2 regions of the Alteromonas sp. ABV2_168 genome follow, and region 2 is predicted to be linked to the other one. Evidence: predicted binding sites of a transcription regulator. Region 2 holds the regulator's gene; the other holds the start of a gene.
What was found. Region 2 encodes NrdR, which represses ribonucleotide reductase genes. Its sites were predicted from a motif close to AAACACNANATNTNGTGTTT; they were not measured.
Positions count from the first base shown of each region.

Region 1: a site for NrdR is predicted at 1,498-1,517, ahead of nrdA (class 1a ribonucleoside-diphosphate reductase subunit alpha). Genes of this name have one in related genera too.

Region 1 covers NZ_JBSWYQ010000005.1:262,794-274,288, forward strand. Annotated here, with positions in the region: gene nrdA (class 1a ribonucleoside-diphosphate reductase subunit alpha) at 1-1,294, opposite strand, end outside; gene ubiG (bifunctional 2-polyprenyl-6-hydroxyphenol methylase/3-demethylubiquinol 3-O-methyltransferase UbiG) at 1,716-2,423, opposite strand; gene gyrA (DNA topoisomerase (ATP-hydrolyzing) subunit A) at 2,714-5,407, shown strand; gene serC (3-phosphoserine/phosphohydroxythreonine transaminase) at 5,498-6,583, shown strand; gene aroA (3-phosphoshikimate 1-carboxyvinyltransferase) at 6,588-7,868, shown strand; gene cmk ((d)CMP kinase) at 8,007-8,681, shown strand; gene rpsA (30S ribosomal protein S1) at 8,811-10,481, shown strand; gene ihfB (integration host factor subunit beta) at 10,558-10,845, shown strand; gene ACXAH4_RS10315 (PilZ domain-containing protein) at 11,178-11,495, shown strand, end outside.
Region 2 covers NZ_JBSWYQ010000007.1:19,929-31,423, reverse strand. Annotated here, with positions in the region: gene lpxD (UDP-3-O-(3-hydroxymyristoyl)glucosamine N-acyltransferase) at 1-33, shown strand, start outside; gene glyA (serine hydroxymethyltransferase) at 227-1,483, shown strand; gene nrdR (transcriptional regulator NrdR) at 1,586-2,035, shown strand; gene ribD (bifunctional diaminohydroxyphosphoribosylaminopyrimidine deaminase/5-amino-6-(5-phosphoribosylamino)uracil reductase RibD) at 2,044-3,165, shown strand; gene ACXAH4_RS11820 (riboflavin synthase) at 3,187-3,852, shown strand; gene ribBA (bifunctional 3,4-dihydroxy-2-butanone-4-phosphate synthase/GTP cyclohydrolase II) at 3,871-4,971, shown strand; gene ribH (6,7-dimethyl-8-ribityllumazine synthase) at 5,057-5,530, shown strand; gene nusB (transcription antitermination factor NusB) at 5,542-5,961, shown strand; gene thiL (thiamine-phosphate kinase) at 6,023-6,988, shown strand; gene ACXAH4_RS11795 (phosphatidylglycerophosphatase A family protein) at 6,988-7,479, shown strand; gene dxs (1-deoxy-D-xylulose-5-phosphate synthase) at 7,559-9,424, opposite strand; gene ACXAH4_RS11785 (farnesyl diphosphate synthase) at 9,457-10,350, opposite strand; gene xseB (exodeoxyribonuclease VII small subunit) at 10,402-10,647, opposite strand; gene pomA (flagellar motor protein PomA) at 10,884-11,495, shown strand, end outside.

The sequences.
Region 1 (11,495 bases), on a different contig from region 2:
GGGCAATAGCCGGGTCAAACGGGCTGTGAGTATTACAGTGGTCAACGTTTTGCAGGTAGATACGGCCGGTTGAAGCACGCTCCTGCATAAACAAACTGAACAGTTCCATGGCTTTAATTTGCTTCTTACGAATGGAGTCATCCTGTTCATATTTCACATACAGCTCTTCGAACTTGTTCTGATCAGCAAAGAAAGCATCGTACAGACCGGGTACATCAGACGGGCTGAACAGTGTGATGTAGCCGTCTTTCATCATACGCTGATACATCAGCTTGTTGAATTGCACGCCGTAGTCGAGATGACGTACGCGGTTTTCTTCAACACCACGGTTATTTTTCAATACCAGCAGTGATTCAACTTCCATGTGCCACAGCGGGTAGAACAACGTCGCTGCACCACCACGAACACCGCCCTGAGAGCAGCTTTTCACCGCAGTCTGGAAGTACTTGTAGAAAGGAATACAACCTGTGTGGAAAGCTTCACCACCACGGATTGGACTACCCAGTGCACGAATGCGACCAGCGTTTACACCAATACCGGCGCGCTGACTCACGTATTTTACGATGGCGCTGGCGGTGGCGTTGATAGAATCCAGACTATCACCGGTTTCAATCAGTACGCATGAGCTGAACTGACGGGTAGGGGTGCGCACACCGGACATAATCGGTGTAGGCAGAGAAATCTTGAATGTCGATGTTGCATCGTAAAAACGGCGGACATAATCAAGACGGGCTTCTTTCGGGTAGTCAGCGAACAGACAGGCGGCTACCAGAACATACAGGAACTGGGCACTTTCATAGATGTCGCCGGTAACACGGTTTTGTACCAGATACTTACCTTCAAGCTGCTTAACAGCAGCATAACTGAAGGTCATATCACGCCAGTGATCGATGAAATCATCCATCGCCTCAAATTCAGCCTGGGTGTAGTCAGACAACAGGTGCTCGTCATACTTACCCTGTTCAACCATCTTTTTAACATGATCAAACAATTTAGGCGGCTCAAACTGACCATATGCTTTTTTACGCAGGTGGAAGATAGCCAGACGGGCTGCAAGATACTGATAATCAGGCGCATCTGTTGAAATAAGATCGGCTGCAGACTTGATCAATGTCTCGTGGATTTCGCCGGTCTTGATACCATCGTAAAATTGGATCTGAGCTTTGATTTCTACCTGAGAAACAGAAACGTTATTTAACCCTTCTGCTGCCCACGTGATCACTTTATGGATCTTATCTAACTCAATGACTTCTTTTTCGCCATTGCGTTTAGTGACATACAAGTTGTTGTTCATTTGTACTGGCCGTTAGTTTGTTAGCGCATGAAGCAAGGGTTGGCACCCTTTTCATCTTTATAAAATTGAATTTGCTAAGCCTTGAAAGCTTGATCCAGCAGAGATCCCTTACTGCCTGGCGGGATCCCGTGTTTTTGTACTACTTTATTGTTCTAAAACACCCGTCGGACAAGACACAAGATAGTGAGGTTTGCGTGGTTTTGCAACCCAATATCTGGTGGTTTATCCAGCGATCAAAACGGTGCCTGAAAAAGGTTAGTGGTAACTCACCTATGAGCGGCATGATTAAGCCAAATCAGACAGATGCAACCATTTTTTACTTTTTTTGATCGCCGGTTAAAAAGTTTTAATCGCTCAAAGCGGGTTGGTTACAAATACGACATATAGCGTAATATTTATTCTTAAATACTATATATAGTGTTTACTGTAGGGTTTTTTGCGTATGGACGATATAGTTCACATCGATGTTTTTGTCCGATAAGTAGAACTGGCGGCTTAGCGGATCCATATGCAGACCTGTGGTGTTTCTGGCAAACAGATCAACCTTATCGGTCATTGCCATTAATTCTGAAGGCTTAATGAAACGGGCATGCTGATGCGTGCCTTTTGGTACCAGCTTGAGGATATATTCGGCACCAACGATGCCCATCAGCCAGGATTTCACATTTCTGTTTAAAGTAGACAGAAATACATGACCACCGGGCTTAACCAGCCTGGCGCAGGCAGCGATGATCGATGCCGGATCGGGAACGTGCTCGAGCATTTCCATACACGTCACCACATCGAACTCTCCGGGTCTTTGTTCTGCAAAGTCTTCTGCAGAAACACACTGATAATCGACTTTTACACCGGATTCGAGACCATGAAGTTTAGCAACCTCTAAAGAAGCAGACGCCAAATCAATACCGGTAACATCAGCACCCAGTTTAGCCATGGATTCTGCAAGAATGCCGCCGCCACAACCAATATCCAGCACTTTCTTTTCAAACAGACCATCACAGTGCTGCTGCACAAAATCAAGTCTTAACGGGTTGATTAAGTGCAGGGGTTTGAATTCACTTTCGGTATCCCACCAACGGGAGGCCAGTTCACTGAATTTGGCAATTTCTTGTTCATCGACATTCGACATACTGGTGCTCGTATTATCAGATAGAGGAGATTGATTTTGATAAATACGATACATGATCAAAGCAGTAAAAGGGACGATTTGTGTATTAAAGTGGATTAATTGCGTGAAAAGTAATCGGTTGGTAATAACAGCCCCATTTGCGGGTATTAAGCGCTACATAAATCTGTCATCCGGTGATACACTCAATGATTACTTGTAAAACCCATAATAAGAAAGCGCTGTTCTTAGCTGCATTTAAAAGTGCGTGACATTGGATACGCTTGAACTTGAATCAAGGGACATAGCAGTTTATGACTGATAACGCTAAAGAAATTCTCCCCATAAATATCGAGGAAGAGCTTAAAAACTCCTACCTTGATTATGCGATGAGCGTTATTGTCGGGCGAGCATTGCCTGACGTAAGGGACGGCCTCAAGCCGGTTCACCGCCGCGTACTCTTCGCGATGAACGAACTCAAAAACGACTTCAATAAACCGTATAAGAAATCCGCCCGTGTGGTGGGTGATGTTATCGGTAAATATCACCCTCATGGTGACAGTGCGGTGTACGACACCATCGTACGTATGGCGCAGCCATTCTCTTTACGCTACATGCTGGTAGACGGGCAGGGGAACTTCGGTTCTGTGGACGGCGACTCTGCCGCGGCCATGCGTTATACCGAAGTACGTATGGCTAAAATTGCCCATGAGTTACTGGCGGATCTTGATAAAGAAACCGTAGATTTCGTACCTAACTATGACGGTACAGAGCAAATTCCTGAGGTTTTACCTACTAAGGTACCAAACCTGCTGGTAAACGGCTCCTCCGGTATTGCCGTTGGTATGGCAACAAACATTCCGCCCCACAACCTCACTGAAGTGGTCAACGGCTGTATCGCAATGATAGAGAATCCTGCCGTTACCATTGAAGAGCTGATGCAGCATATTCCGGGTCCGGATTTCCCTACTGCGGCGATGATCAGTGGTCGTAAGGGTATTGATGATGCTTACCGTACCGGTCGTGGCAAAATCTATCTGCGTGCCAAAGCAGAAATCGAAACCGACAGTAATGGTAAAGAAACCATCATTGTTAATGAGATCCCTTATCAGGTAAACAAAGCCCGCCTGATTGAAAAGATCGCTGAACTGGTAAAAGAAAAACGTATCGAAGGTATTTCTGCCCTGCGTGATGAGTCTGACAAAGACGGTATGCGCATTGTTGTTGAAGTAAAACGCAACGAGTCGGCGGAAGTACTGCTTAACCACCTGTATGCCAATACCCAGCTACAAACAGTATTCGGTATTAATATGGTGGCACTGGATAACGGTCAGCCTAAAGTATTCAACCTTAAAGAAATGCTTGAGGCGTTTATCCTTCACCGTCGTGAAGTGGTTACCCGCCGTACGGTATACGAACTGCGTAAAGCGCGGGATCGTGCCCATATCCTCGAAGGTCTTGCCATCGCACTGACCAATATCGATCCTATCATTGAGCTTATCAAAGCTTCGCCGAGTCCGTCTGAAGCAAAGAAAGCTTTGGTTGCGCAGGGCTGGAAACTGGGTGATGTTGCCGACATGCTTGAGCGTGCCGGTGATGATGCGGCCCGTCCGGACTGGCTGACGCCGGAATTTGGTATCCGTGACGGCAAGTACTACCTGACAGAACAACAGGCACAGGCCATCCTTGATCTGCGTCTTCACAAACTGACTGGTCTTGAGCACGAAAAGATCCTTGATGAGTACAAAGAGTTACTCGCTATCATCGCTGAATTGCTGCACATTCTGCGTAGCCCTGAGCGTCTGATGGAAGTGATTCGCGAAGAGCTCGAAAAAGTTCGTGATGAGTTTGGTGATGAACGTCGCACAGAGATCACGGCTGCAAGTCATGACATTGATATTGAAGATTTGATTGAGCAGGAAGACGTTGTTGTGACGCTGTCCCGTGAAGGCTATGTGAAATATCAGAAACTGACTGAATATGAAGCACAGCGTCGTGGTGGTAAAGGTAAGTCAGCGACGAAGATGAAAGATGAAGATTTCATTGAGCGTCTGCTGGTTGCGAATACCCACGACCACATCCTGTGTTTCTCTACCCGTGGCCGTCTGTACTGGTTGAAGGTTTATCAGTTACCATTTGCCAGCCGGAACGCCCGTGGTAAACCGATTGTGAATATTCTGCCGCTGGAAAATGACGAGCGGATCACTGCCATTCTGCCTATCAAAGAATTTGAAGAAGGCAAGTTTGTACTCATGGCGACAGCCAACGGTACGGTGAAAAAGACTGATTTGAGTCTGTACTCCAGACCGCGCTCCAGTGGTATTATTGCCGTTAACCTTAATGAAGGCGATGAACTGATTGGCGTATCAATCACCCACGGTGATGACGACATCATGCTGTTCTCTGACGAAGGTAAAGTGGTTCGTTTTAACGAAAAACTGCGCGACTCAGAAACAGGTGAAGTAAAACGTGATCCGGAAACCGGTGAAGAGTTGCAGGCTCTGCGTCCTATGGGCAGAACAGCAACGGGTGTTCGCGGTATTAAACTGCAGGAAGGTCAGCGTGTGGTATCTCTGATTGTTCCCCGCGGTGACGGCGCCATCCTTACTGCAACTGAAAACGGTTATGGTAAACGTACGCCCCTTGAAGATTACCCGGCTAAGAGTCGTGCGACTCAGGGCGTGGTGTCTATCAAAGTGTCAGAACGTAACGGTAAAGTTGTCGGCGCTGTACAGGTTGATGAAACCGACGAAATCATGCTTATCAGCAACATGGGCACACTGGTACGTACCCGTGTCGGTGAAGTGTCTACGGTTGGCCGTAACACCCAGGGTGTACGTCTGATCAGAACTGCTGATGATGAGAAAGTAGTAGGTCTTCAACGTATCGAAGAAGTGATCGACGAAGAACTTGAACTGGAAGAAGGCGGGGAAAACACCGCTGAAGAAGCATCTGCTAACAATGATGCCGCTGTCTCAGACAGCGATAAGCCAACGACAGAAGAATAAGCCGGCGCGCTGTTAACTGCAGCGCGTTTTAACTCTTATTCAACAAGCGGCTTTTGCCGCTTGTTGTGTTTACAGGTGTTGAAATAATCTATGAGTAATGTATTTAACTTCAGTGCTGGACCCGCAATGTTACCTGCAGAGGTCATGCAGCAGGCACAGGCGGAATTTCTGAACTGGCGTGATTCAGGCTGTTCTGTCATGGAAGTCAGCCATCGAGGCAAAGATTTTATTGAAGTTGCCGCTACCGCAGAGCAGGACCTGCGCGACTTACTGGCCGTACCGGACAATTACAAAGTACTTTTTGCCCATGGTGGCGGCCGCGGACAGTTTGCCTCTGTGCCGCTGAACATCTCTCAAACCGGTGACACATCTTTGCACATGGTTACCGGCTCCTGGTCGAAAGGGGCCGTTGCTGAGGCATCTAAATACAACAATGCCAAAGTGATTGGTGAAACCATCGAGATTGACGGACTGAAATCAGTCGCAAGAGTCAATGCCGGCGATGTTGACCAGAATGCGGCTTACCTGCATTTTTGCCCCAATGAAACCGTTGATGGTATTGCTTTTGACTGGTTACCTGAGGCAGGTAAGGTACCGCTGGTATCTGATATGTCTTCTTGTATTTTGTCGCAACCACTGGATGTGGCTGCACACGGTATTATTTATGCCGGCGCACAAAAAAATATCGGTCCTTCCGGTTTATCGGTATTAATTGTTCGCGACGACCTTATCGGTAAAGCGCGTAAAGAAACCCCGTCCATTTTCGATTTTGAATTGATGGCTAATCACGATTCAATGTATAACACACCGCCCACTTTCTCATGGTATCTGGCGGGTCTCGTGTTCAAATGGTTGAAGAACAATGGTGGCCTGAGTGCCATGCAAAAACGCAACGATGAGAAAGCAGCGTTACTTTACAGTGCTATCGATAACAGTGATTTCTACTCAAACCCGGTGCATCCTGACAACCGTTCTAAAATGAATGCGCCTTTCCATCTGGCAGATGACGGCTTGAATCAGGCATTTTTAGAACAAGCTGAAGCTGCCGGACTGAAAGCGTTGAAAGGGCACCGCTCTGTGGGCGGGATGCGCGCCAGTATCTACAACGCAATGCCGGTTGAAGGTGTTGTGGCACTGGTTGAATTTATGCAGCAATTTGAAAAGCAAAACGGGTGAGTCAGTGGAGCAGTTAACATTACAACCAATTTCCCGTGTAGACGGAGAAGTCAACGTACCGGGGTCTAAGAGTTTATCTAACCGTGCTCTGTTACTTGCAGCGCTGGCAAAAGGTGAGACAACACTGACTAATTTGCTGGACAGTGATGATATCCGCCACATGCTGGTCGCCCTGGAAAAGCTGGGTGTGACTTACACACTGAGTGAAGATAAGACTGAATGTACGGTTACCGGTATTGGCGGAAAATTCAACGTTGCCGGTGAAACCGAATTATTTCTTGGCAATGCAGGAACGGCAATGCGCCCGTTGTGTGCTGTCCTTGCTGCCAGTGATGTGCTGGTTACACTGACCGGCGAACCACGTATGGAAGAGCGTCCAATCGGCGATCTGGTTAATGCCTTGCTGGAAGCCGGTGCTGATGTCACATATCTTAAAAATACCGGTTATCCGCCGCTTAAAATTGCCGGTAAACCGTTGTCGGCAAAAGAAGTTAGCGTGGATGGAAGCGTATCCAGTCAGTTCCTGACCGCAATATTAATGGCTGCGCCGTTATTCGTTTCTGATACGCTGATAAAAATTAAGGGTGAGCTGGTTTCTAAACCCTATATCGATATTACGCTGGATACCATGGCCAAATTCGGTATTGTCGTCACTAACAATGACTACACCTGCTTCGAGGTTAAGGGAAATCAAACTTACACTTCTCCGGGTCGTTTCATGGTTGAGGGTGATGCATCATCGGCCTCTTACTTCCTGGCTGCTGCTGCAATTAAAGGCGGTACGGTGAAAGTTACCGGCATTGGTCGTAAAAGTATCCAGGGTGACGTACGTTTTGCTGATGTACTTGAAGCGATGGGAGCGAAAGTTGAATGGGCGGATGAGTCAGTGACTGTCACCGGTGCACCGTTAAAAGGTGTGGATATGGATATGAATCATATTCCTGATGCAGCCATGACTATTGCTACCACAGCGCTGTTTGCTGAAGGGCCGACGTCTATCCGTAATATCTACAACTGGCGGGTTAAAGAAACGGATCGCCTGCATGCCATGGCTACTGAGTTACGTAAATTGGGCGCCGAAGTGGACGAAGGACACGATTACATTACCGTGCAACCTTTGAAATCACTGAAGCATGCTGAAATCGATACGTATAATGATCACCGTGTGGCAATGTGCTTCTCTCTTGTAGCACTTAGCGATACGCCGGTCACTATTAACGATCCGCGCTGTACAGCCAAAACCTTCCCAGACTACTTCACCCGATTCGCGACAATTTGTCACTAATTTGTCGCTAACTGTCAGGAAAATGACAGCTTTCTAAGTTAAAACAATGCTGCCTGTTCTTACAGGCAGCATTGCTTATCATGCCAAGGTGCGTATAATTGCGCGCGATTTAATAACCTTTTAACAAGTGGAGCAGGTATGCAACTGATCCCCGTCGTCACGGTTGACGGACCAAGTGGAGCTGGTAAAGGAACCCTGAGCAGTTTACTTGCAAAAGAACTTCAATGGCATTTTCTGGATAGTGGCGCAATATACCGCGTTCTGGCTGTTGCAGCATTACACCACGATTTACCCGTGGATGATGAAGCTTCTGTTGTGCCGCTGGCAACCGGTCTGGATGTCAGCTTTGAAACAAACGGCGAAGCGAACCGCATTATTCTGGAAGGCGAAGATGTGACTGATGACATCCGCACTGAACAGGTAGGCGCTGTAGCATCACAGGTAGCCGCGTTACCCAGGGTCCGTGAAGCATTATTGCGTCGCCAGCGTGCCTTTCAGCAGGCGCCCGGCCTGGTTGCTGACGGCCGTGACATGGGCACGGTGGTGTTTCCTGATGCGGTTGTAAAACTGTTTTTAACAGCCAGCGCTGAAGCCAGAGCTGAACGGCGATATGCCCAGTTGAAAGAGAAGGGCATGGATGTTAATATTGCGCGCCTTTTAACCGATATCAAAGCACGTGATGAACGTGATACGCAGCGGGCAGTTGCCCCTCTGGTACCGGCTGAAGATGCGGTAGTAATAGATTCTACTCACCTGGATATTACGCAGGTGTTTGAAAAAGCGATGGAAGTTGTGAGATCGAAGGTTCGCTGATTTAAGCGCAGCCTCTTTTTTTCGTTCCATTATTTTGATATGTCGACACAGGACGTGACGACTTTTGTTAGCAACCCCACGTTAGCCGGACTGTAATGTGGATGTCAACTTTTAAAATTTACTGAACTTATGACTGAAAATTTTGCACAACTTTTTGAAGAAAGCTTACAAGAACTGGAAACACGCCCTGGTTCAATTGTAAAAGGTACCGTTGTTTCTATCGACAAAGACATCGTTCTTGTTGATGCAGGCTTGAAATCAGAAAGTGCTATCCCAGCTGATCAATTCAAAAATGCTGAAGGCGAATTAGAAATCGCTGTTGGCGACTCTGTAGACGTAGCACTTGACGCTGTTGAAGATGGTTTCGGTGAAACTATCCTGTCACGTGAAAAAGCTAAGCGCCACGAAGCATGGGTTGAGCTGGAAAAAGCTTACGAAGATAAAGTCACTATCAAAGGCGTTATCAACGGTAAAGTTAAAGGCGGTTTCACTGTTGAAGTTAACAGTGTACGCGCGTTCCTGCCAGGTTCTCTGGTTGACGTACGTCCAGTACGCGACACTACTCACCTGGAAGGCAAAGAGCTTGAGTTTAAAGTAATCAAGCTGGATGCTAAGCGTAACAACGTTGTTGTTTCACGTCGTGCGGTTATCGAAGCAGAAAGCAGTGCAGAACGTGAAACTCTGCTGGCTAACCTGGAAGAAGGTCACGAAATCAAGGGTATCGTTAAGAACCTGACTGATTACGGTGCGTTCGTTGATCTGGGTGGCGTAGACGGTCTTCTGCACATCACTGATATGGCCTGGAAGCGCGTTAAGCACCCAAGCGAAATCGTTAATGTTGGTGACGAAATCAACGTTAAAGTTCTGAAGTTCGACAAAGACAAGCAGCGTGTTTCTCTGGGCATGAAGCAAATGGGCAACGATCCATGGCATGACATTTCCCAGCGTTACCCTGAAGGTACTAAGATCTCTGGTCAGGTAACTAACCTGACAGACTACGGTTGCTTCGTTGAAATCGAAGACGGCGTTGAAGGTCTGGTACACGTTTCTGAAATGGACTGGACTAACAAGAACATCCACCCATCTAAAGTTGTTAGCTTAGGTGACACTGTTGAAGTTATGGTTCTGGAAATCGACGAAGAACGTCGTCGTATTTCTCTGGGTCTGAAGCAGTGCATTGCTAATCCTTGGGAAGAGTTCGCGAAGTCACACGAAAAAGGCGACAAAGTATCTGGTAAGATCAAGTCAATCACTGACTTCGGTATCTTCATCGGCCTTGACGGTGGCATCGACGGTCTGGTTCACCTGTCTGACATCAGCTGGAACAAAACTGGCGAAGACGCAGTTCGTGACTACAAAAAAGGTGACGAAATCTCTGCCGTTGTTCTGCAAGTCGACCCAGAGCGTGAGCGTATCTCTCTTGGCGTTAAGCAAATCGAAGAAGATCCTTTCAACAAGTATCTGACAGATAACAAGAAAGGTGCTATCGTTAACGGTACAGTTACTGCTGTTGACGCAAAAGGCGTTACTGTTAACCTGGCTGAAGAAGTTGAAGGCTACATCCGCGTTGCTGACTTGTCACGTGACCGCGTAGAAGACGCTTCTGAAGTTGTTAACGTTGGCGAAAGCATCGAAGCGAAATTTATGGGCGTAGACCGTAAGAATCGCACTGTTAACCTGTCTGTTAAAGCGAAAGATCAGGCTGACGAAAAAGAAGCTATCGACAAAGTTAACCAGCAGGAAGACGCTGGCTTCGCTAACGCGATGGCAGAAGCATTTAAAGCTGCTAAAGGCGAATAATGCAAATACGGGTGTGCTAAACCCACACCCGCTCCGTAGTAGCTGTAAAATAACGTTTTTACGAGAGAGGTTTTAAATGACCAAGTCGGAACTAATTGAACGGCTCGCGGATCAGGCGCGACATATCCCGGCAAAAGATCTTGAGCTGGCGATAAAGGAAATCCTGGAACAGATGGCGCAAACCCTTCAAAAGGGCGAGCGTATTGAAATCCGGGGTTTTGGTAGCTTTTCTCTGCATTACCGTGCACCACGTGTCGGGCGTAATCCCAAGACAGGTGATACTGTGAAGCTGGACGGTAAATACGTCCCTCACTTTAAACCCGGTAAAGAATTACGGGAAAGGGTAGACAGCGCCGTAAACTAATCGTAAAAAGCCGCATCAGCGGCTTTTTTTCTGCCCGCATTTACTACCTTTTATCCTCAAATTTGCACCCCGTAGACCATATTTCCTGAGAAGTCCAATCACTGAGATTAATTCTTGACCATCTTTACATATCCTATATATTAGTGAAGCGCTAACTAATACTATGTGCTGAGATCATGTCAGCCTCGACAGAACAACAAATAATAAAACAATATCAACCATTGATACGGGCTTTGATACCTTACGAGCAGGATAACCGCTTGCTTGAAGGGTTAAATAAGTTCACGGGCAGGGTGCCCGGCAATGTCAGGAAGATCATCAAGGACGAAGTCATGAGGCTTACGTGCATCACTGATGCGCCCGCTGATAACTCCGCCTTCGCAGAATTCCCTGTATTCAAATTTTCTCATTTCGGTGTTGAAATGCGTCTGGATAAAGTTGGCGCACGTATTCTGCAAACCGAATCCCAACTCTATCAGGACAGGTATACTGTTGGTGTATTTGAAACCATCACGAATTCTGATTTCTACCAGGCCCATTTAAAGAAAGAAAACTATAAAAAGATTGTTGATGCATTTACGGTAGAAACCCAGTCTCTTGACGATATTCATTTTGGTAATGATTTAGCTATCGCACCCAATTTCCCTGTA
Region 2 (11,495 bases):
TTTAACCGTGTGAAAGCGCTGGAAAAAGGTTAAATCTTTCTGAATTGTAATTAAACGTTATATATGGCCGCAGGCCGCGGCGTATAAGCGGTAGGGCAGTGTTAAGAAATGCTGCCGCTGCGGATATAAACGAAACGGGCATAAAGCAGTATACATGCGGCTTAAAATGACTAAAATATGCCCCTCATTTTTTAGCTGTCCATAAAACGCAGAGTAAGGAGCCTTCATGTTACCTCGCGATATGACTATTGCGGATTACGATCCGGAACTGGCAGATGCCATGGCCAAAGAAGCTGAGCGTCAGGAGCATCACATTGAGCTCATCGCATCAGAAAACTATTGCAGTCCACGTGTCATGGAGGCGCAAGGCTCTCAGTTAACGAATAAGTACGCAGAAGGTTATCCCGGCAAGCGTTACTATGGTGGTTGTGAGCATGTAGACGTGGTAGAGCAACTGGCGATTGACCGTGCTAAGCAACTGTTTGGTGCTGAGTACGCCAACGTTCAGCCCCATGCAGGCTCTCAGGCCAACGCTGCTGCGTTTATGGCTCTAATTAATGCCGGTGATACTGTTCTGGGTATGAGTCTGTCTGAAGGCGGTCACTTAACTCACGGTTCTCACGTAAACTTCTCAGGTAAAACCTACAACGCGGTACAGTATGGTCTGAATGAAGAAACCGGCGAAATCGATTACGAGCAGGTTGAAGCACTGGCCTTAGAGCACAAGCCTAAGATGATTATCGGTGGTTTCTCTGCTTATTCAAAAGTGGTTGACTGGGCCCGTTTCCGTGAAATCGCAGATAAAGTAGGTGCGTACCTGCTGGTCGACATGGCACACGTTGCCGGTCTGATTGCTGCCGGTGTTTATCCGAGCCCGCTGCCTCATGCACACGTAGTGACTACCACGACTCACAAAACCCTTGCGGGTCCACGTAGTGGTCTGATCCTGTCTGCCTGTGGCGACGAAGACATCTACAAGAAGCTGAACAGCTCTGTATTCCCGGGCAACCAGGGTGGTCCACTGTGTCACGTTATTGCAGCTAAAGCGGTAGCGTTCAAAGAAGCCCTTCAGCCTGAATTTAAAGAATATCAGCAGCAAGTTGTGAAAAACGCAAAAGCCATGGTTGAAGTGGTGCTGGAGCGTGGTTACGACGTAGTGTCAGGCGGTACTGAAAACCACCTGTTCCTGCTGGATCTGATTAAGAAAGATATCACAGGTAAAGACGCTGATGCCGCGCTTGGCCGTGCAAACATCACTGTAAACAAAAACTCTGTACCAAAAGATCCACGTTCACCGTTCGTGACCAGTGGTCTGCGTATCGGTAGTCCGGCGATTACCCGTCGTGGCTTCAAAGAAGAGCAGGCGAAACAGGTTGCGACCTGGATCTGCGACATTCTGGACAACATGGGTGATGAAAGTGTTGTTGAGCGTGTTAAAGGTGAAGTTGTTGAACTGTGTAAAGCGTTCCCGGTTTACGGGTAAGCCGCTTTATCGGTATGAAATTTCCCGCTCTTAGTCAGTAAGAGTTTATGCCGTCAGAGCAGCCTGTGCTGCCTGGCGGCTTTGTTGTTAAAAGGACCTGCTATGTTTTGCCCGTTTTGTTCGGCACAGGAAACCAAGGTTATCGATTCCCGTCTGGTGGCAGAAGGGCATCAGGTACGTCGCCGTCGCGAATGTGTTATCTGTCACGAGCGCTTTACTACCTTTGAAAGTGCTGAATTAGTGATGCCGAGAGTCATTAAACGGGATGGTTCGAGAGAGCCGTTCAATGAAGATAAGCTGCGCGCCGGCTTGCAGCGGGCACTGGAAAAGCGCCCTGTGAGCACGGAGAAAGTGGAAGAAGTGATTTTGTCGCTGAAATCTGCATTGCGTGCTACCGGTGAGCGGGAAGTCTCCAGTGAATTCCTTGGTAATCTGATTATGGATGCACTGAAGGTGCTGGACAAAGTCGCTTATGTACGGTTTGCGTCAGTGTACCGCTCATTTGAAGATATTCGTGAGTTTGGTGAGGAAATTGCCCGTTTAGGAGACTGATAACCGCCATGAAAACCACGTCAGCTGTTTCCATTTCTCAGGACTACGCCTGGATGGCGAAAGCCATCAGACTGGCTACGCAGGGTCAGTTCACCACATCTCCGAATCCCCGTGTCGGTTGTATTATTCTTGACAGTAACGGCGACTTAGCCGGACAGGGTTACCATATTCAGGCCGGCACTCCCCACGCGGAAGTACATGCTCTTCGTGAAGCGGGCGATAAGGCCCGTGGCGGTACGGCTTATGTCACACTTGAGCCCTGCAGTCATTTCGGACGAACGCCTCCTTGTGCCGATGCTTTAGTGGAGGCTGGTGTCAGCAGAGTGGTTATCGCCATGACTGATCCGAACCCTCAGGTGAGCGGCCGTGGCATAAAAAAACTTCAGGATGCCGGCATTGATGTGGTGTCTGATATTCTGGCGGCCGAATCGGCAGCATTGAACCCCGGTTTTATCAAACGCATGGTATCAGGCAAACCGCGGGTAACGGTAAAACTGGGTATCAGTCTTGATGGCAAAATCGCGTTGTCTAACGGCGTCAGTCAATGGATCACCAGTCCCGAATCCCGTCGCGATGTGCAATTACACCGTGCTGCAAGTTGTGCCATTCTAACCGGCAGTGGCACTGCACTGGCCGACAATCCGTCTTTGCTGGTCAGGGAAAATGAAGCCAATTTTTCTGATTATCCTGTTTCGCCGGTAAGGCAGCCGCTCAGGGTCGTGATAGACAGCCACAACCGGTTACCGGACGATCTGCAAGTATTCACAGACGGACACAAAACCCTGCGGGTAACCGGTCAGCCAGTTGCGCCGCAAACCAGTGTCCCTGCACTAGCCGTCTCCATGCGTGGCAATTACATAGACCTGTCTCAGCTCATGGAGAAGCTGGGGGAGCGGCAAATTAATGATGTGTGGGTGGAAGCCGGCCCGGGTCTTGCCGGTGCATTGTTTACTGCCGGTGAAGTTGACCGGCTTGTGGTGTATCAGGCGTCCAAACTGTTAGGTGACAAAGCACAAAGCATGCTCACGCTGGATGAATTTGTGTCGCTGGATGAAACGCCGGTACTGTCACTGACTGACGTACGGCAAACCGGCCCTGATATCCGCTTGTCATACGATATAATTAAGTAACGCTTTTGTAGAGGGTATACGATGTTTACCGGAATTATTCAGGCCCTGGGGACGATTCAGTCTCTTGATCACCGGGGCGAAGACATCAAGCTGACTGTGTCGTCGGAAAAGCTGGATATGTCTGATGTGGCCCTTGGCGACAGTATTGCCACAAACGGCGTCTGTCTCACAGTAACCGACTTCGGTACAGATTATTATTGTGCTGACGTGTCAGCCGAAACCATCCGTTACACCGGTTTTGCCAATTATAAGCCCGGCAGTACCGTGAATCTGGAAAAAGCCATGCGCCCCACAGATCGTTTTGGTGGTCATATTGTATCCGGCCATGTGGATGGCGTTGGTGAAGTCAAAAAGATTGTTAAACACAGTACTTACATTGAAATCTGGATTTCTGCCCCCACTGAGTTAGCAAAGTATATTGCCCATAAAGGCAGTATCACGGTGGACGGCGTCAGCCTGACTGTGAATGAGGTGGATGGCAATGAGTTTATGTTGTGGATCATCCCTCACACCCTGCAGGAAACGGTTATCGGCACGTATAAAGCCGGCAGTCGGGTCAATCTGGAAGTAGACGTGGTTGCCCGCTATCTGGAACGCCTGATGATGGGTGATAAGGCAGCAGAAAAGACCACCAAAAAAGACATTAGTATGGCCTTCCTGGCCGAAAATGGTTTTCTTAGAAAATAACCCTACATAAGTGAAATTATGGCACTCAACACCACAGCTGAAATAATTGAAGATATCCGTCAGGGTAAAATGGTTATCCTGATGGACGATGAAGATCGCGAGAATGAAGGCGATATCATCATGGCCGCTGAGCATGTGACGCCGGAAGCGATTAACTTTATGGTTACTCATGCCCGCGGACTGGTATGCCTGCCCATGACGCAGGAGCGCTGTGAACGTTTGAATTTACCGCTGATGGTAGATAAAAACGGCGCACAATTTCATACCGCCTTTACCGTTTCCATTGAAGCAGCACGTGGCGTAACCACCGGTATTTCTGCTGCAGACCGCGCGACCACGATTCTGGCCGCGGTAGGTAAAGATGCTAAAGCAACTGACATTGTGCAGCCGGGCCACATTTTTCCGTTAATTGCTAAAGAAGGCGGTGTGCTGAATCGTGCAGGTCATACCGAAGCAAGCGTCGATCTTGCCCGCCTTGGTGGCTGTGAGCCAGCTGCTGTTATTGTCGAGATCCTCAATGAAGACGGCACCATGGCCCGTCGTCCTGAGCTCGAAAAATTCGCCGAAAAATACGATATAAAAATCGGCACAATTGCGGATCTGATTGAATATCGCAATCTGAACGAAACCACAATAGAGAAAGTTGCCCAGTGCAGCCTGCCTACGGAATATGGTGAGTTCGAACTGCATACCTTTAAAGATGTTATCGATAATCAGATTCACTTTGCGCTGAAGAAAGGTGACATTGACCCGGAAACACCTACACTTGTGCGTGTTCACTTGCATAATACGCTTAGTGATTTACTGGGTTCTACCCGCGCGATAAACCGTACCATGACTTTACCTGATGCCATGAAGCGCATTGCAGACGAGGGTGGTGTGCTGGTGGTGCTGGGTAAAGAAGAAGACCTGGAAGGGCAGGTCAGACAATTTGCTGCAGAAGACCGTGGTGAAAAGCCGGAAGGAAAAACCTGGACCGGTTCATCACGTACCGTAGGTGTTGGCAGCCAGATTCTGGCGACCATGGGCGTTAAAAAAATGCGTTTGCTCAGCAAGCCGGTCAAATACCATGCGCTGTCCGGCTTCGGACTGGATGTGGTGGAATACATTCATAATTAGTTCCCGTGTAATTCGTGAACATTCGATTTAGTTTGCGCGCAGTTATGCTATACTGCGCGCCGTTTTTTCATAGGGGTGGAATACCATGCAGGTAATTGAAGGTAATATTCGCGCGACAGGCAAGAAATTCGCGATTGTTGTGTCACGTTTCAACAGTTTTGTTGTAGAAAGCTTGCTTGAAGGTGCGCTGGATACGTTAGAGCGTCACGGTGAAGTCAGCGACAATGACATCACCCTGGTTCGCGTACCGGGTGCATATGAATTACCTGTAGCAGCGAAAAAACTGGCAGAAAAAGGCCAGTTCGATGCGATTATCGCTTTAGGTGCGGTGATCCGCGGTGGTACGCCTCACTTTGATTTTGTTGCCGGTGAGTGTAACAAAGGTCTGGCCCAAGTATCACTGGAGTATGGTATTCCGGTCTCTTTCGGTGTTATCACCACAGATTCTATCGAACAGGCTATTGAGCGTTCCGGTACCAAAGCGGGGAACAAAGGTGCAGAAGCTGCACTGGGTGCCCTTGAGATGGTGAACGTTGTTTCAGCGCTTAACGATCTTTAACCGGGGGTTACGTGAAAGTATCCGCACGTCATAAAGCCAGAGAACTTGCCCTTCAGGGTGTTTATTCATGGCAAATGAGCAAGAACGATATCGCCCAGGTGGAGTTATCACTTGCGACCAGTAACGATATGCAGAAAGTCGACATGGTGTATTTCCAGGCCATGTTGCGCGGTGTTGCGGAAAATGCAGAAGCATTAGACGTAAAAATTAAGCCATACCTTGGCCGTTTACCGGAAGAACTGGATCCTATCGAAAAAGCGATTCTGCGTATTGCTACCTATGAATTAACTGAGCGCATGGACGTGCCTTATCGTGTAATTATTAACGAAGCCATTGAACTTGCTAAATCTTTTGGTGCCGAAGAAAGCCATAAGTTTATCAATGGTGCGTTAGATAAAGCGGTGAAGACGTTACGTCAGCACGAGCGTTAACAGCGATCTATTTACGTACCTGTACGTAATGACACGACGACACTGAATTAACCGGTAAAACGTGAAAGAATTTGATCTTATTGGCCGTTACTTTGCAAATGGCGGCCATCAACGAAAAGACGTAATCGTCGGCATCGGTGATGACTGTGCCGTTACGTCTGTTCCTGCAAATCAGCAGCTCGCCATTACCACTGATACACTGGTGTCCGGCGTGCATTTCCTTAAAGATGCGCCTGCCAGATCCGTTGCCTATAAAGCAGTTGCTGTTAATCTCAGTGATCTCGCCGCAATGGGTGCAGAGCCAGCCTGGATTTCTCTTTCCCTGTCTATGTCTCATGTGGACGAGGCCTGGATGGAAGAATTTGCCAGTGGCCTGTATGAGCTCACCAGATACTATTCTGTGCAGCTCATTGGCGGTGACACGGTACGCGGTCCTCTGGCGATGACTATCACTGCGCAGGGTTTTATTCCCCCCGAAGCAGCGTTGAAGCGCAGCACGGCGAGACCCGGCGACTGGATATATGTGACCGGCACTACCGGTGATGCCGGCGCTGGTCTGGATATTCTCAAAGGGTCACGTGAAGCCAAAGAGGAAGACAGGGAGTTTCTGGTTAAACGTCATTTGTATCCCACTCCGCGAGTAGCTGTCGGAGCGGCGCTGCGACGCATTGCCTCTTCCTGTATAGATGTGTCAGACGGCCTGCTGGCTGATTTAAATCACATTCTGAAAGCATCAAATTGCGGTGCAACTGTACACGTAGACCGCTTACCCGTGTCTTCGGCCTTGTTCAATTGTGTGGGTGCACAGGATGCCTACCGTTATGCGCTGACTGCCGGTGATGATTATGAACTGGTGTTCACTGTAAACGAAGAGCAGCGTGGCAATCTGGAAACGTCTCTGGCCAGCACAGGTGTAAAGGCTACCTGTATCGGTCAGGTAACCGGCCAGGCAGGCAAAACAGACTTAAAATTGTATGACGAGCCGTATCAACTGAAAGACGTTGCGGGCTACGAGCACGATTTTTAATGCAACCTGAGTACCGTGCAAGAGTATCAATGAAAAATCCGGTGCATTTTTGTGCACTGGGCTTTGGCTCCGGTCTGATCCCGTTGATGCCGGGGACGTTTGGTTCTCTGGCAGCGATTCCCTTAATTCTGCTCCTTGCGCCGGCTGGTAACTTTATTTTTATCACGGCGACGATATTGAGCTGCATTGCCGGCGTTTACTTTTGCGGTAAAACTGCCACAGATATGGGCGTTCATGATCACGGCTCCATCGTCTGGGATGAAGTGGCCGGTATGCTTCTCACTTTTCTATTTGTTCCGCTGAGTATGTCTACGCTTATTGCCGGTTTCGTGTTGTTTCGCATTTTTGACATTTTGAAGCCCTGGCCTATCGGACCGGTTGATAAAACGGTTCACGGGGGACCTGGCATCATGCTGGATGATATTCTTGCGGGGATTATGGCTTGTGTGTGCCTGCATGCTCTTATATGGCTGGTTCCCGCCATAGGTTAACTTCACGGGCTTATCGAAAAAAAAGCCGTTCTGTGTGAAGCAGAACGGCTTTTTCGTTTATCTATTACAGTATCCTTTCTCAGTCGCCAAAATACGACTTTACCTGACGGATAATACCGGCGGTGTCGAGACCATGTTCAGCATACATTTCCTGCTGGGTACCCTGCAAAATGAAGCTGTCAGGAAGACCAAGATGGAGTGTGTGCATTCTTTGCTTCGCAGATTGCAGATATTCTGTTACTGCAGAACCGGCACCGCCCATGATACAGCCATCTTCCAGGGTCACGATGCCTTCGTGCTCCTTGCAGATTTCATCAATAACCGCAGTATCCAGAGGTTTAACAAACCGCATATCAACCACTGTGGCATCGAGAGCTTCAGCGGCTTTCTCTGCATAAGGTAGCAATGTACCGAAATTCAAAATAGCAAGCTTGTTACCTTTGCGAAGCGTACGTGACTGGCCTAACGGGATTTCAGTCATGCTTTGCTGCGGCGTGATGCCTTTGCCGGCACCACGGGGATAACGCACTGCAGCCGGCTTCTGCGCCTTATGACCGGTATAAAGCATCTGACGGCATTCATCTTCATCAGCAGGGGTCATAATGATCATGTTAGGTATACAGCGTAAAAACGCAATATCAAATACGCCCTGGTGAGTGGGACCGTCTGCACCAACCACACCGGCGCGGTCGATGGCAAACAGCACAGGTAAGTCTTGCAGTGCCACGTCATGGATCAACTGATCGTAAGCCCTTTGCAAGAAGGTAGAGTAAATGGCAACAACGGCGTTATACCCTTCTTTGGCAAGGCCGGCACCGAAGGTCACAGCGTGCTGTTCTGCTATGGCCACATCAAAATATTGTTCAGGGAACTGCTGGGAAAACTTCACCATGCCAGATCCTTCACGCATGGCAGGGGTAATAGCCATGAGTTTGGGATCCTGAGCCGCCATATCGCACAACCACTGGCCGAAAATGGCCGAAAACGTGGGGGCTGAAGGTGCAGATTTAGGCAGGGCGTTATCTTCCGGATTAAATTTTGGTACAGCGTGGAATTTAATCGGATCCTGTTCCGCTACCGGATAGCCTTTCCCTTTTCGTGTAACCACATGCAGGATGTGCGGGCCTGAGAACTGACGCATGTTGCGCAGGGTATCGACCATGCCGTTAACATCATGGCCGTCGATGGGACCAATGTAATTGAACCCGAGTTCTTCAAAAATAGTGCCCGGCACTACCATGCCTTTGATGTGCTCTTCTGCACGGCTGGCGAACTCTTTAATCGGCGGAACGTTACTTAGCAGCTTTTTACCGCCATCGCGGATTTTATTGAAAAAGTTACCGGTAAGCAGACGCGCCAGGTGACTGTTAAGTGCACCGACGTTTTCCGAGATAGACATCTCATTGTCGTTAAGTACCACCACCAGGTCTTTGTTAATGTCCCCGGCATGGTTCAACGCTTCAAACGCCATACCTGCTGTCATCGCACCGTCGCCGATAACAGCAACCACTTTGCGGTCTTTGCCTTCTTTATCTGCTGCGACAGCCATACCCAGCGCGGCGCTGATGGATGTGGACGAGTGACCGACAGCAAAGGTGTCGTACTCACTTTCCGGAGGCCAGGGGAACGGGTGCAAACCATTTTTTTGTCGGATCGTCGACATGCGGCCGGCACGGCCGGTCAAAATTTTATGCGGGTAAGCCTGATGGCCTACATCCCATAATAAACGGTCGAATGGGGTGTTATACACGTAGTGTAAAGCCACGGTCAGTTCTACTGTGCCAAGGCCGGAAGCAAAATGGCCACTGGTCTGACTAACTGAAGCCAGTAAAAACTGTCGCAACTCATCAGCCAGTTCACGGAGTTTTTCCTGTGGCAGCTTTCTGAGTTCATCCGGCGTCAGTGCCTGTGCCAGAACAGGATAGTGCGTTAATTCTAAACTCATTGTTATCGTTTCATTATGTTGTTTAGCATAAATCAGTATGTCCGTTTTACCATCAGGTCCGTAAACTCAGACAGCAATCCGGTATTGTAGGGCAAACTGTCTAAAGCTTGAAGGGCACTGGCATGAAGACGGTTTAATTCAGCCTTCGCCTGTGCCATTCCCAGTAATGCCGGAAACGTATTTTTGCCAAGTTCAATATCGGAACCCTGCGGTTTGCCGGTGATTTCGGCATCACCTTCCACATCCAGAATGTCATCCTGAATTTGAAAGGCCAGTCCCATGTCTCCCGCGTAACCCGTCAGTGCTTCGCGGTGTTCCGGTTTAAGATCACTGCAAAGTACCGTAATCATTTCCGCGCAGGCCTGTAGCAATGCGCCGGTTTTAAGGCGATGCAGACGGGTTAGAGACGCAATGTCGATGGTGGAGCCGGTAGCTGCAAGGTCTATCGCCTGGCCACCGCACATGCCGGCGTAACCAGAGGCTCTGGCAAGAATACTGACCAGTTTTGAGCGCTGACCATTGGCGTAGTCGCTCATGGGAGCATCAGCAAGAATACTGAACGCCAGGGTTTGCAAGGCATCTCCGGCAAGGATAGCCGTCGCCTCATCAAACTGAATGTGACAGGTGGGCTTTCCACGGCGAAGATCGTCATCGTCCATTGCCGGCAGGTCGTCATGGGCCAGAGAATAGGCATGAATGCATTCTATCGCCATGCTCACTGCGGCCTGATCCTGACCGGGAATATCCAGTGTATTTCCGATGATATGCACCAGTAACGGACGCATACGTTTGCCACCGGCAAGGAGCGCATATTCCATGGCTGCGCGAAGTTGTGGTGCGTGATCAGGAAGTGCGGCAACGAGGCGCAGCAAGCTTTCGTCAGTGTCGTGCTTAATCTTCTGACGTAAGCTGTCAATATTTGTCATGAATTACCTGTATAACAAGGTGGAGCGGAGCGGTCTCTCCGCCAGATTTTATCAGTCTTCAGAAGGGGTGAAATCAACCAGCGTTTGTTCACCTTGCTCAGCGAGCAATATTTTGACTTTCTGTTCTGCCTGCGCGAGAGCCTGTTGACTCAGACGGGATAATTTTACGCCACGTTCGAATTTTTCTAAAGCTTCATTCAGCGGCAATTCTCCCGATTCCATTTCCGTCACAATGGCTTCAAGTTCAGCCAGTGATGCTTCAAAAGAGGGCGCAGATGGCGTTTTTTCTGTGGTCACGTCGGATACCCGGTGCAGTTTTAATGATAATCGCGCACATTAACCGGGCAGGCACGCGGGGTCAATTGGTTTGTCCTGTTCCTGTGTGGTCAGACGGCGGGTATCTCTCTGGTTTTATTGGTGATACCTAATAATCAGCATTCATCTGGTAATCTTGTATTTTGATTATAGAATTCATAATACCGGCCGATAGAGTTAATGGCATCGCGATAAGAGAGTTTTTTGAGGAGCAATAAGTGGATTTAGCAACCGTCATAGGCATGTTAGGTGGTATCGGCTTTATTGTCATGGCCATGATCCTGGGTGGGGATTTGGGCATGTTCGTCGATGTTGCCTCAGTGCTCATTGTATTCTGTGGTTCTATCTTCGTAGTAATGTCTCAGTTTACGCTGGGTCAGTTTTTCGGTGCCGGTAAAGTGGCCGGCAAAGCGTTCATGTTCAAAATCGATCCGCCGGAAGTGCTGATTGAAAAAATCGTTGAAATGGCTGATGCGGCCCGTAAGGGCGGGTTTCTCGCACTTGAAGAAGCCGAAATCGATAATGCCTTTATGCAAAAGGGCGTAGATATGCTGGTAGATGGCCACGACATTGAAGTGGTCAGAGAAACGCTGAAAAAAGATATTCAGATGACCACCGAGCGCCATGAGTTCGGTGGTTCAATTTTTAAAGGTCTGGCCGATGTTGCGCCGGCGATGGGGATGATCGGTACACTGGTTGGTCTGGTTGCTATGTTATCAAACATGGATGATCCTAAATCAATCGGTCCTGCCATGGCGGTAGCACTTTTAACAACACTTTACGGCGCCTTCCTGGCAAACGTTATCTGTTTGCCGATTGCAGCTAAACTG